Glaciimonas sp. PCH181: one gene and its partner. The protein of the gene in region 1 binds, or shares a complex with, the protein of each later gene. Links are inferred from orthologs where the notes say so. Each region holds a gene or a part of one and is shown in the gene's direction. Other genes may lie near its edges.

What was found. Proteins that work in one complex are often made in the same cells at the same time.
Region 2: the proteins of hfq (region 1) and C7W93_RS10130 are in contact, whole or in part, in a crystal structure (PDB 3VU3), measured with the Escherichia coli proteins. The link is inferred for Glaciimonas sp. PCH181 from one-to-one orthologs.

Annotation. Positions count from the first base shown.
Region 1 is NZ_PYFP01000001.1:1,734,229-1,739,970, reverse strand. Bases 141-3,036 are described here. They hold hfq (RNA chaperone Hfq), read left to right. Parts: upstream 141-1,418; coding sequence 1,419-1,655; downstream 1,656-3,036. Other genes in these bases: hflK (FtsH protease activity modulator HflK), read left to right, coding at 2,863-3,036; hflX (GTPase HflX), read left to right, coding at 1,695-2,825; der (ribosome biogenesis GTPase Der), read left to right, coding at 141-1,291. Outside these bases: more of der, read left to right, coding at 1-140; more of hflK, read left to right, coding at 3,037-4,161; protease modulator HflC, read left to right, coding at 4,161-5,042; C7W93_RS08060 (ATP phosphoribosyltransferase regulatory subunit), read left to right, coding at 5,340-5,742. UniProt on the Escherichia coli protein: RNA chaperone that binds small regulatory RNA (sRNAs) and mRNAs to facilitate mRNA translational regulation in response to envelope stress, environmental stress and changes in metabolite concentrations.
Region 2 is NZ_PYFP01000001.1:2,184,477-2,192,453, forward strand. Bases 2,421-5,436 are described here. They hold C7W93_RS10130 (catalase), read left to right. Parts: upstream 2,421-2,729; coding sequence 2,730-5,144; downstream 5,145-5,436. Other genes in these bases: C7W93_RS10135 (hemerythrin domain-containing protein), read left to right, coding at 5,186-5,436. Also shown: C7W93_RS10120 (DUF1800 domain-containing protein), read left to right, coding at 1-978; C7W93_RS10125 (DUF1501 domain-containing protein), read left to right, coding at 996-2,333; more of C7W93_RS10135, read left to right, coding at 5,437-5,659; argH (argininosuccinate lyase), read left to right, coding at 6,046-7,440; C7W93_RS10145 (carboxypeptidase-like regulatory domain-containing protein), read left to right, coding at 7,813-7,977.

The DNA of each region.
Region 1 (5,742 bases):
ATTCAACCGCATGACGCGCTCGCGTGATGCGTTGGTTGCCGATCTGCCAGGTTTGACCCGTGACCGCCACTACGGTGAGGGTCGCATGGGTGAGCGACCATTTTTGGTAATCGATACAGGTGGTTTTGAGCCTGTTGCCAAAGACGGCATAATGCATGAAATGGCGAAACAGACCAAGCAGGCAGTGGCGGAAGCCGATGTCGTGATTTTTATCGTCGATGGTCGCCAGGGTTTGACGCCACACGATAAAACAATTACCGATTTTTTGCGCAAGTCAGGCCGTTCGGTAATGTTAGTTGTGAATAAATCAGAGGGAATGAAGTACACCTCCGTTACTGCAGAGTTTTATGAATTAGGCCTTGGTGACCCATACGTTATCTCCGCTGCACATGGCGATGGCGTGGCTGATTTGGTCGAAGAATCGCTGGATTTAGCCTTTGCTCAGCGTCCGCCCGAGATCGAAGAACTTGTCACTAATCAGAGAAGTATCAAAATTGCGATTGTTGGTCGTCCTAATGTCGGTAAGTCGACGTTGGTGAATACCTTGCTGGGAGAAGAGCGCGTAATCGCGTTTGACATGCCGGGAACAACACGCGATTCTATCGAAATTCCATTTGAGCGAGATGGTACGCATTACACCTTGATCGACACCGCTGGTATTCGTAGGCGAGGTAAAGTATTTGAGGCGATTGAGAAATTTTCTGTAGTGAAAACTCTACAGTCAATTTCCGAAGCAAATGTCGTTTTATTGTTGTTAGATGCGCAACAGGATATTTCAGAGCAGGATGCCCATATTGCAGGGTTTATTCTTGAAACCGGCCGCGCGTTAGTGGTTGGTATCAATAAATGGGATGGCCTGACCAGTGAACGACGTGAAGAAATTAAAATTGACCTTGATCGTAAGCTTAATTTTCTTTCGTTCGCGAAATTTCACTATATATCTGCATTGAAGTCCACCGGCATTGCGCCTTTGATGAAATCCGTTGACGCCGCGTATGGTGCTGCGATGTCGAATCTGACTACACCAAAACTGACTAGAGCATTGCTCGAAGCGGTAGAGCATCAGCAGCCTCGTCGCAAAGGTTCGATTCGTCCGAAACTGCGTTATGCGCATCAAGGTGGCATGAATCCTCCTATCGTTGTCATTCACGGTAACGCGCTGGAAGCAATCGATGCTAACTACAGACGTTATCTTGAAAAATACTTTCGTGAAACTTTTTCACTGATTGGGACTCCATTACGTATCGAGTTCAAGTCAGGTAAGAACCCGTTTGCACGTCCGTTAAAATAGATTTCCGTTGGCAGTATTGTCAGAAATCGTTTACATTCGTTATACACCACCGAGTCATTCATCGAAGTCCCGTCAAATATGGCGGGGCGTGCTTGACTTCTAATCACAACAACACAGTGGAGTAGCCATGAGTAATAAAGGGCAATTGTTACAAGACCCGTTCCTGAACGCCTTACGCAAAGAACACGTTCCAGTATCAATTTATCTGGTAAATGGTATTAAGCTTCAAGGCCATATTGAATCTTTTGATCAATATGTGGTTTTGCTGCGTAATACAGTGACCCAAATGGTTTATAAACATGCCATTTCAACTGTCGTTCCTGCGCGCGCTGTTACGCTGAATCTTGAAGCAGACGCAGAGTAATCGACCGCTGTCTAATTGGATAGCAACACTACTTCCCCGATGCGAGCCGCATTAGTCGGCGTGGACTTCGGCAAAGGCGACTTTGCCGCAGGTCTGGAAGAGCTCTCCTTGCTGGCTAAGTCAGCAGGTGCGATTCCGCTCGTCACATTGACGGGAAGGCGTGGCGCACCGGATGCTGCATTATTTGTCGGCTCAGGCAAGGCGCAGGAAATTGCGGATGCAGTGCTGGACGAAGAGCTGGAGATCGTCATCTTTAACCATGCTCTGTCTCCAGCGCAGCAACGTAATCTTGAACGTGTCTTAAAAGTACGCGTGCTCGATCGTACTAGTTTGATTTTGGATATTTTTGCCCAACGTGCTAAAAGTCACGAGGGGAAAGTTCAGGTTGAGTTAGCGCAACTTCAGCATTTGGCGACGCGGTTGATACGTGGCTGGACCCATTTGGAGCGCCAAAAAGGTGGTATTGGACTGCGTGGACCTGGTGAAACGCAGCTTGAAACTGATAGGCGTTTGTTGGGCGATCGCGTCAAAGCTTTGCGCGGGCGGTTGGAAAAACTGCACCGCCAGCATGCAACGCAGCGACGCGCGCGTGGCCGCAACAACATACCGTCGATTTCTTTGGTTGGATACACCAACGCTGGAAAATCGACGTTATTCAATGCTCTATCTAAAGCTGGGGTGTACGCGGCAGATCAATTGTTTGCAACCCTTGATACTACTTCACGGAAAATTTACCTCCAAGAAGTTGGGAATGTAGTCATTTCTGATACTGTTGGTTTTATTCGTGAGTTGCCGCATCAGCTAGTCGCCGCGTTTAGGGCAACGCTGGAAGAAACAATCCACGCAGACTTGTTATTGCATGTGGTGGACGCTGCAAGCCCGGCTCGGTTAGAGCAAATTGAGCAAGTTAATTTGGTGTTGAAAGAGATCGGTGCAGATCATATTCCTCAGATTCTAGTCTGGAACAAGATTGACGCCGCTGGGCTGGAGCCGGGAATAGAGCGTAATGAGTATGATAAAATCCAGCGTGTTTTTATTAGCGCACAAAGTGGCGCTGGGCTTGGTTTAATCCGTCAGGCTATTGCGGAGTTTGTGATGGAAAGTAACGCGGCGAGGGTCGATCAGCACGGCATTGAAAACACCCAAGATTCGCCTATTAAACGCCTCTAACGAGCATTCCAACCTATTTATACCGGATCACGATCGAATGCTTGGTTCTATATTAAAAAAATTTGGTGTCAAATTTTCGTTGAATGACCCCCAGTGGGGCCGTAATTCACAAAATGACAACAAACAAAACGACGGCAAAAAGCCGAATAATTCCCCCCCCGATCTCGACCAGTTATGGCGCGACTTCAATCAACGCATTAACCGCTTTTTTGGCAACAAAAATAGCGGTGGCGGTGGTGGTGATGCGAATGATGGAGGAAAGGGTTTCCCTACAGGAAAAAGCGCTGGCGTAGGAGCTGGTGTGATCGCTGTGATCGTCGCTTTCCTCTGGTTGGCGAGCGGTTTTTTCACTGTTCAGGAAGGTCAAACCGGGGTTGTAATGACCTTCGGTAAGTACAGCCATTCGACGATGGCCGGTTTTAACTGGCGGTGGCCGTATCCAATTCAAAGCCACGAAATTGTCAATGTTTCCGGTGTTCGCACAATCGAAGTCGGTTATCGCTCGAACGCTAAAAACAAACAGCCAAAAGAAGCTCTGATGTTGACTGAAGATGAAAACATCATCGATATTCAATTCGCTGTGCAATACAAACTTAAGAGTGCTGCTGACTGGATTTTCAAAAATCGCGATCAGGAAGAAACCGTCCGTCAGGTCGCCGAAACTTCCATTCGGGAAATTGTTGGTAAAAGCCAAATGGATTTTGTCCTGTATGAAGGACGGGAAAAAGTTGCTTTAGATGTAAGTCAATTAATGCAACAAATTCTGGATCATTATCAGAGCGGTGTGCAAATCACTAATGTGACAATGCAAGGCGTGCAACCGCCGGAGCAAGTTCAGGCAGCTTTTGACGATGCAGTAAAAGCCGGGCAAGATCGTGAACGTCAAAAGAATGAAGGACAGGCTTACGCTAATGATGTGATTCCTAAGGCACGTGGTGCGGCTTCTCGCTTGCTTCAAGAGGCAGAGGCTTATAGCGCCCGGGTTACTGCGAATGCTGAGGGTGATGCATCGCGGTTCAAGCAAGTATTGACCGAATATCAGAAAGCGCCAGCTGTGACTCGCGACCGGATGTATTTGGATACCATGCAACAGATTTTTGCAAATACCACCAAAGTTATGATTGATGCTAAGAGCGGGAATAATTTGCTGTATTTACCACTAGACAAGCTTATTGCGCAATCTGCTGCATCCGGTGCGATTGGCAGTGCTGGATCGTCTACAGGTACAGCTGCAGTTAGTCCTGCGACGGTTCCGGTAGTGCCAGCGAAAGATAACGACGCTCAGGCGGTGAATGATTCGCGGTCTCGCGAGAGCCGTGATCGGGAGGGACGATAATGAATCGCTTAATATCCCTCGCAATTGGTATATTTATTGTTATAGCGTTGCTGCTTTCAACCGTATTCGTGGTTGATCAGCGTCAATATGGCATTTTGTTTGCCTTTGGTGAAGTCAAGCAGGTCATTAGTGAACCCGGGTTGCATTTCAAATTACCGCCACCGTTCCAAAATGTTGTGTTTTTGGACAAACGGATTTTGACTATCGATCCTCCTGAAACAGACCGCTTTATCACTGCCGAAAAGAAGAATATTCTGATCGATGTATACGTGAAATGGCGCATTGTCGATCCTAAACTTTATTTTGTTAGTTTTGGCGTTGATGAGAAACGTGCCCAAGATCGTATGTCTCAGATTGTCAAAGCGGCGTTGAACGAAGAGATTACCAAGCGCACAGTGCGTGAAGTTATTTCTGGCGAGCGTGGCAAAGTGATGGATGCGCTGCGTAAAAAAGTCGAAGAGGAAGCCAAGCAAATCGGTGTCGATATAGTTGATGTGCGTCTGAAGCGTGTTGATTATGTCGATCAAATCAATGCTTCTGTGTACGACAGAATGAAATCTGAGCGTGCGCGGGTTGCAAATGAATTGCGCTCGACTGGTTTTGCTGAATCGGAAAAAATTCGTGCTGATGCAGATAAACAACGGACGGTGATTTTGGCCGAAGCTTATCGTGATGCAGAAAATATGCGCGGTGAGGGTGATGCCAAGGCTTCGCAAATTTACGCACAGGCATTTGGCAAGAGCCCGGAATTCTACAAGTTTTATCGTAGCCTAGAGGCTTATCGGGCCAGCTTTAAGAGTCGTCACGATTTGATGGTGGTTGATCCTAACTCGGAGTTCTTTAAGTATTTCAAGAACCCGGGAACTGGATCTGCCAAATAAAGAGTAAGCCACACATTTTAGGTGGTTGTTGAAATATTGATAAGGAGTGGTTGGTCGTTCATTGCGACAATCACTCGACCCCAAAATCAGGGGTTCAGAGTAGTAATTAAATGGCGTCATTTATCCCGACGCCATTTCTTTTTTTTTGCGGCGACGCTAATCTCTGATACATTCCGCATTATCCGTATTCGTGTCATCTGCATTACGCGCATTTTTCTTGGCTGCAGCGTTTAATAATGATGTTGTTCCTCGTATCAGCGAACGCTGATACAGAAATTTCTTTTGGTTTATTTTTCTATGCCTAATTGGCTTCTTCCCGAAAACATTGCCGATGTGTTGCCATCAGAAGCACGCAAGATAGAAGATCTGCGGCGTTTGATTCTCGACAATTTTCGTGTGTATGGTTATGAGCTTGTCATGCCGCCAATGTTGGAGTACATCGAGTCCTTATTGGCCGGAGCCGGTCAGGATACTGAGGCGATGACGTTTAAATTGGTCGATCAATTGTCAGGCCGCACGCTGGGTATCCGCGCCGACATGACGACGCAGGTTGCACGAATTGATGCGCATTTACTGAATCGTCCGTCTCTGACACGGCTTTGTTATGCGGGAAGCGTGTTGCGCACCAAACCATCCGGTTTGCATGCGACGCGTGAGCCGTTCCAGATTGGTGCGGAGATATATGGCCATGCCGGTCTGG
Region 2 (7,977 bases), 450 kb from region 1 along the record:
AATTTCCGCCAGCTTTTGGGTTCGGTCGCGCATCATCCCGCGATGCTGTATTACCTCGATAACTGGCTAAGCAGCGGCGTCAACACGCAAGAAGCCAAAGGTCGCTTCAAAGGCTTAAACGAAAATTATGGCCGTGAACTGCTTGAGCTCCATACGCTCGGCGTGAATGGCGGTTATACCCAAGCGGATGTCATCGCACTGGCGCGCATATTAAGTGGCTGGACCATCAATGTAAAAGACATGAAAAACGGTGGCGGTGGCGGTGGCGAGCAACCAACCTTCATTTTTAATCCACGTCGTCATGATACTGGCGACAAAGTTTTCCTCGGCCAGACGATCAAAGGTCTTGCTGGTCCTGCTGGCGAACAAGAAGGTGAACAAGCACTCGACATCGTCGCCCGGCAACCGGCTACAGCGCGTTTTGTCTCCACAAAATTAGTACAGTATTTTGTCAGCGACAAACCCGATCCGGTGCTGGTCGAAAAAATGGCGCAACGTTTTTTAAGCAGCAATGGCGATATCAAAGCGGTACTGCGTACTTTATTCGATAGTCAGCAATTCTGGTCTCGCGCTAATTATCAAACCCAATTTAAAACGCCATATCAGTTTGTAGTTTCGGCCTTGCGTGCCAGCGCAATCCCGGTCGTGAATGTCAAATCAGTCGATAACGCGTTGAATCAGCTCGGCCAGCCTTTATATGGCTGGCTGACGCCTGAAGGGTATAAATTCTCAGAAGAAGCATGGCTGAATCCAGATGGGCTACTACGCCGGATTAATTTTTCCAGCAGCTTGAGCAATGGTAAATCGCCGATTAGTATGGCCGCCCCGCCCGCAACTTTCGCCGCGTTAGATCCACAGCAGTTGATTAAAACACTGTCGCCGATGCTAAACCCAACCAGTACCGACACCATCGCAAAAGCACCGCCCAATTTGCAAGCCAGCATGATTTTGGGTGGTCCTGATTTTATGAAAAGGTAAGCCATGAAAGCAATATCATGAAGCGCCGCGATTTTATCCGCAATATGCGCAATCTTGGGCTCATTGGAAGCGGTGCGATTCTGATTCCGGTGGGATTGTCTGGCTGTGTGGTCGCCCCGACTACCAAGCCTAACGCAGCCACGCGACCGATGGGCGGAAATGCCGATGCACCGCTCGCTTATGGCACACCGTTAAAACGTGCGCGTCTGGCGGGTGATGGCACGCCGCGCATGATTGTAGTGTTTCTGCGCGGTGCGGTGGATGGTTTAAATGTCGTCGTTCCGCATGGCGATCATCATTATTATCAAGCGCGTCCGACGATTGCCGTGGCACGTCCGGGGGCGAACAATGGGGCGATTGACCTGACCGGTTATTTCGGTCTGCATCCAGCCTTACAGCCGCTGAAAGCCTATTGGGATAATGGTCAGTTGGCTTTTATTCATGCGTCTGGCTCACCGGATATGTCGCGCTCGCATTTCGAGGCGCAAGATTATATGGAAACGGGCACGCCCGGCCAGCACAACACTGCCGATGGGTGGATGAATCGTTTGCTGACGACGATGCCAGCGAGTGAAGCGCCTATGCAGGCGTTGACGCTGGGCGAATCGGTGCCGCGGATTCTGACTGGCAAAGCGGTGGTCGCGAATATGTCTACCGGACGCAATGCGACGCGGCCGACGCAGATTGATCGGCCGGATATTAATGTGGCTTTTAATGCGTTGTATCAGCAGGATCCGACTTTGGGGAAAGCTTTTCGGGATGGCATGGCGGCGCGCAAAGAGATGTTGATGGATCTGACTAGCACGGAGCAACGGGCGGCGAATAATGGCGCGGCGCTGCCAAATGGGTTATCGATTGATACTACTCGGTTGGGGCAATTGATGCGGAGCAATCCGGCGATTCGGTTGGGGTTTGTCGCTGTGGGTGGGTGGGATACGCATGCCAATCAGGGGAATGGTGCGGGCCAGTTAGCTAATCGGTTGCGGCCGCTGGCGGATGGGTTGACGGCGTTGGCACGAGAACTTGGTCCGGCGTTTAACGATACGGTGATTGTTGTGATGTCGGAGTTTGGGAGGACTTTTCGGGAAAATGGTAATGGGGGGACTGACCATGGGCATGGCAATGCTATGTGGCTGCTGGGAGGTAATGTTCGGGGAGGGGCTATTTATGGGCATTGGCCGGGGATAGATGATAAGTCGCTTAATGAAGGTCGTGACCTTGCTGTGACTACGGATTTTCGGACGGTGTTAGCGACGCTGGCCGAGAAACATATGCGGGTTGGGGATGCTGCGTTGCAGAAAGTGTTTCCGCAATTTGCGGGGAGTGGTAATCAAAAGTTGAATTTTTTAATTTAGGATTTTTTGTAGGTTTTTTTACTAGATGCCGGCTGGTTTTGAAATTGGTTTAGGCTGTCGTTATTTAAACCGTATGAGCCTGTCGGATTTTCTCCGTTGAGGCAAGCCGGGCCCGCTCCCGGCTTGCCTCAACGGAGCACAAACCGTTGCAATTACCTACAGAAGTTAAACCTTCCCCAAAAGAAATCCCCCTCCCTTTCCTACATAGAAATCAGGTTTCTTCTGATATCCATTTCCCTCAAAACGTCTAAGCTGCTTTGACCGATCAGCGTTCAACATCTCAAATAAGCGAACTGAACGCACCGACGGCAACAACAACGTCGGTCGGCTGCATCCGCAATGCCAGCATCACTTGCACTCCCCTCATTCCCAAACATAACAATGCGAGGTCTCCCCATGGCAACACGCAAAAAAACCCCATCCGCGATTGATGGTGCAGGATCTGTTTTAAGCACAGTCTCAGGGCCCTCCAATGCAGCGCCCCCAGACAGCATGGGAACTAAAGAAATTGCCCCCACGCAACTGTTAGAAAAAGTAGTCGGCGGCCAGGCCCTCTCCGCCCAAATGCCTCACAACCCCACCAAAGCCAGCGAATACGGCGACACCAGTCCCACCCCCGAACCCGGCGCAACTGGCAAACCCGCCACCGAATTAGCCACAGCCAGCACCGCAACCGAAACCAACGCATCACCCAAAGTAGGCGACGGCCAACCAATCATCGGCGGAAACCCTACCGTCGGCCCACTCGACCGCGTGCGCGTAGACGCCAGCGACCAAACCCTCACCACCAACCAAGGCGTCCAAGTCGCCGACAACCAAAGTTCGCTAAAGGTCGGACTGCGCGGCCCAACCGCAATGGAAGACTTCATCCTGCGCGAAAAAATTTCCCACTTCGATCATGAACGCATTCCCGAACGCGTCGTCCATGCAAGAGGTTCCGCAGCCCACGGCTATTTCGAATCCTACAAAGATTTAAGTGAACTGACCCGCGCCGCGCCGTTCGCCCAAGCTGGCAAACGCACGCCCGTTTTCGTACGCTTTTCCACCGTCGCAGGCGAACGTGGATCAGCCGACACCGTGCGCGACGTACGCGGTTTTGCGGTCAAGTTTTATACTGACGAAGGCAACTGGGATCTGGTCGGGAATAACATGCCGGTCTTTTTCATTCAGGATGCAATGAAATTTCCTGACTTGATTCATGCCGTCAAACCGGAAGCCCATAACGCCATTCCCCAAGCCTCCAGCGCACACGATACCTTTTGGGATTTTGTCTCGTTAACCCCCGAATCAACACATATGCTGATGTGGCTAATGTCCGATCGGGCGATCCCACGTAGTCTGCGGATGATGCAAGGTTTTGGCGTGCATACGTTCCGGCTGGTCAATACCGAGGGCGAGTCGATGTTCTGCAAATTCCACTGGCATCCCGTCGCCGGAACGCACTCTCTAATCTGGGATGAGGCGGTAAAGATCGCAGGCGCCGACTGCGATTTCCATCGGCGCGATTTATGGGAAGCAATTGAGGCTGGCGCATACCCCGAATGGGAACTCGGCCTGCAAGTTTTCAGTGAAGCAGACGCCGACAAATTTGGCTTCGACGTGCTGGACCCGACTAAACTTGTTCCTGAAGAAATGGTAGAAGTCATCCCTGTCGGTAAAATGACGCTGAATCGTAATCCTGATAATTTCTTCGCAGAAACCGAGCAAGTCGCCTTCTGCACAGCCCACGTCATACCCGGTATCGACTTCACTAATGACCCACTGCTGCAAGGTCGCATTCACTCTTATCTCGATACCCAGATCAGCCGTTTAGGCGGTCCAAATTTCCATGAAATCCCGATCAACTCTCCCGTCGCTGGGGTCTACAACAATCAGCGCGATGGCATGCATCGGCAGGCTATTCACCGTGGCCGCGCCAGCTACGAACCAAACTCGCTAGGAGGTGGTTGTCCATTTCAGGCTGGCACACAGGGCTACACCAGTTTCCCACAGCAAATTGCGGCCGATATGGTGCGCGGAAAACCGGAACTATTCGCCGATCATTACTCGCAAGCACGCTTGTTTTGGAACAGCCAAAGCCCTGCCGAGCAAGGCCATATCGCCTCGGCATTTCGCTTTGAGCTGACCCGCGTGCAAACCCCCGCTGTGCGTATTCGAGTGCTATCCATGCTGGTCAATGTCGACCCGTTGCTTGCTGCGGATGTGGCGCAGGGATTGGGGCTGGAAATTCCTCCGGCAATGCCGCTGGCATCTGATTTGCTCATGCCAGAATATGCGCCCTCACCCACGCTTTCAATAATGTTTCGTCCGGGCGAAACCGGCATCCGCACGCGTCGTGTCGCGGTGTTGGTTGCCTCTGGCGTTGATGGCGCAACGGTGCAAGCGATCTACGCTTCATTACTGACCGACGGCGCGGTGCCACGCTTAGTGGGCGCACAGCTCGGCAAGGTCGCCACTAGCGATGGCGGTTCACTCGATGTGGAAATATCGCTGGAAGCCGCACCGTCAGCGCTGTATGACGCGGTAGTCGTGCCGGACTGTTCCGCGACGACAACTGGATGGTTGCGCAACAATCAGGCGCTGGATTTCTTGCGAGATCAATACCGGCATTGCAAGCCAATGCTGATGTTTGAAAGCGGCGCAGCGTTGCTTGAAAAAGCGGGCATTACGATTGCACCAGAACAAGCCGATCCCGGCGTGATTGATACTGAGAATAAAACCTTGGAGCGTGCATTGGCGGCATTCAAATCAGCGCTGGCAGGACATCGCATGCTGATGCGTGAAACCGATCCGCAGCCAATGCCCGAATGATTTTTTGGCCGTACTTTTCGTTCAACTGAGGAGGAGTCAACATGGATACCAAAGTTTCATCGCGATTCAAGGATGCCACTACGCTGCTGATCCACGATCACGACAGCGTTAAGGCAAAATTTAAAGAATTCGAAGCCATGGGAAATCGCGCCCGTATCGGCAAGAAGAAACTGGCGGATGCAATCTGTACCGAATTAACCATCCACACGATGATCGAAGAAGACATTTTCTATCCCGCCGTCAAACGTCAGGCGGAGGACGGTCCTGCGATGATCAAGGAAGCGCTGGCAGAACATGCCGGTGCGAAAGAATTGATTGCGCAACTTAAAGCGATGGCCCCCGATGATGAAAATCTAAACGAGACTGTGATGAAATTATCGGAAGAAATTGCACAGCATGTTAAAGAGGAGGAACAGGAAATGTTTCCTAAAGTCCGCAGTTCGGGCTTGGATTTGATTGCGCTGCGTGACGAAATGGTGGAACGAAAACGTACGCTAAGCACAGAAAACTTATGACAAAGTTAATACAGAGCGCAATTTACAACGAGGTTGGTTATTTTCTATGTTTCTATGAGAAAGTAACCAACCTTGTCCAAATTTACTTTAAGCAAGTTCGTTTGATCTCCTCCCGCAACTAATCGTGTTGCCCAGCTTGCTTTAGACAGCATTCCTACTTCCCCAAATAAAGCTAAATTAACAACAAAAACCCCATCGCAGTTAAAAGTCACTACAAAAATGCAAGATCGATGCAAGCCAATCAAGGGCAAAACGCAGGCTTGTTTTATAATCTAGCGTTAATTCAACGGGAATTAATGCGTAAAGACAGTGTTACACCTGTTTTGTGCTTTTTTTGTTTCCCCGTTATTGCCCGCATTGTTACTCCCATCACCGAGCTTATTACCATGACAGAACAATTTTCTAAGAAGGCCGAAGCGTGGTCAGCCCGCTTTTCGGAACCGGTTTCCGACCTGGTTAAACGTTATACCGCCTCGGTATTTTTCGATAAACGTCTGGCAGAAGTCGATATTCAAGGCTCGCTCGCCCATGCAGAGATGCTGGCGCACCAAAACATTATCAGCGCCGACGATCATGCCGCGATTCAAAAAGGCATGACGCAAATTCAAGAAGAAATCACTGCTGGCAAATTTGAATGGTTGCTGGATCTGGAAGACGTGCATCTGAATATCGAAAAGCGTCTGACCGAGTTGGTCGGTGACGCCGGTAAGCGCTTGCACACCGGCCGCTCACGCAACGATCAGGTTGCCACCGACATCCGCCTGTATTTGCGCGGCGCGATTGATGACATTTGCGGCCTGCTGCGCGACCTGCGCTTAGCGTTGCTGACACTGGCAGAGCAACACGCCGACACCATTTTGCCCGGCTTCACCCACATGCAAGTAGCGCAGCCGATCACTTTCGGTCACCACGTGCTGGCGTATGTCGAAATGTTTGGACGCGACACCGAACGCATGCAGGATTGCCGCAAACGCGTGAACCGCTTGCCGCTGGGCGCTGCCGCTCTGGCTGGCACGACATTCCCGATTGATCGTCAACGCGTCGCCACGACGTTAGGCTTTGATGACGTTTGCCGTAATTCACTGGATGCGGTCTCGGATCGCGATTTCGCCATTGAATTCTGCGCCGCTGCTGCGCTGGTGATGACGCATATCTCGCGCATGTCGGAAGAATTGGTCATCTGGATGAGCCCACGTGTCGGCTTTATCGATATCGCCGACCGCTTCTGCACCGGCTCGTCGATCATGCCGCAAAAGAAAAACCCTGACGTGCCAGAGCTGGCACGCGGCAAAACCGGCCGCGTCAACGGCCATTTGATCGCCCTGCTGACCTTGATGAAAGGCCAGCCATTGGCCTACAACAAAGACAATCAGGAAGACAAAGAACCGTTGTTCGACACCGTCGATACACTGACCGACACGCTGCGCATCTTCGCTGACATGGCAGGCGGCATCACCGTTAAGCCAGAAGCGATGCGCGCTGCTGCGTTGCAGGGCTATGCCACGGCAACCGATCTGGCCGATTATCTGGTAAAAAAAGGCTTGCCGTTCCGTGACGCGCACGAAGCCGTGGCGTTGACCGTGCGTCATTGCGTCGATCAGGGTTACGACTTAAGCGACATGTCATTAGAGCAACTACAAGCGTTTTCCAGTTTGATCGAGGCCGATGTATTTGAGGTGTTGACGCTGGAAGGCTCAGTCGCGGCACGCGATCATATCGGCGGCACCGCGCCGCGACAGGTGCGATTGGCAATTGCCCATTTGCGGGAGCAATTGGGTTAAACATGTGCAATAGCATTTTTTTTAAATAAGGTTGTTGTGCAGGTAAGCGCATGCCATTTGCATTTTTGTGTCTGCCAACAATCCTAATGAAAACCGCCACAGCGCTGGCGGTTTTTAAAACCAATCCCTCAAACCAATCCTTACCGCCCCTTCCCCCGCAAGCCTCTGCATTTTTCAAAACAAATCCATCCTCATAACATTTCGACGATGCGCGGTTGATTGCGCTCGACAATTTCTACGCTATGAATAAAGCCGTTGTTGACTTAAAAACCGTTGACGCACTCCTTATCATTTAAGGATTTCCCCAATTTTCTTTACACCGGATGATCCCTACAATTATTGCTCTATAGCTATAAATTTAAGGAATATCCATTGAAGCCGTCAAGAAATTTTCTGCACGCGCTGTTTTCTCTCTGCATGCTGACGATGGTCGTCACCTCGCCAGCACAAGCCACCCAAATCAGGGAAAGCACCATCACCACAGGAGAAATTAACACCATCACCCTGTTTGACATACCTGATGACATCGCCCGGCTT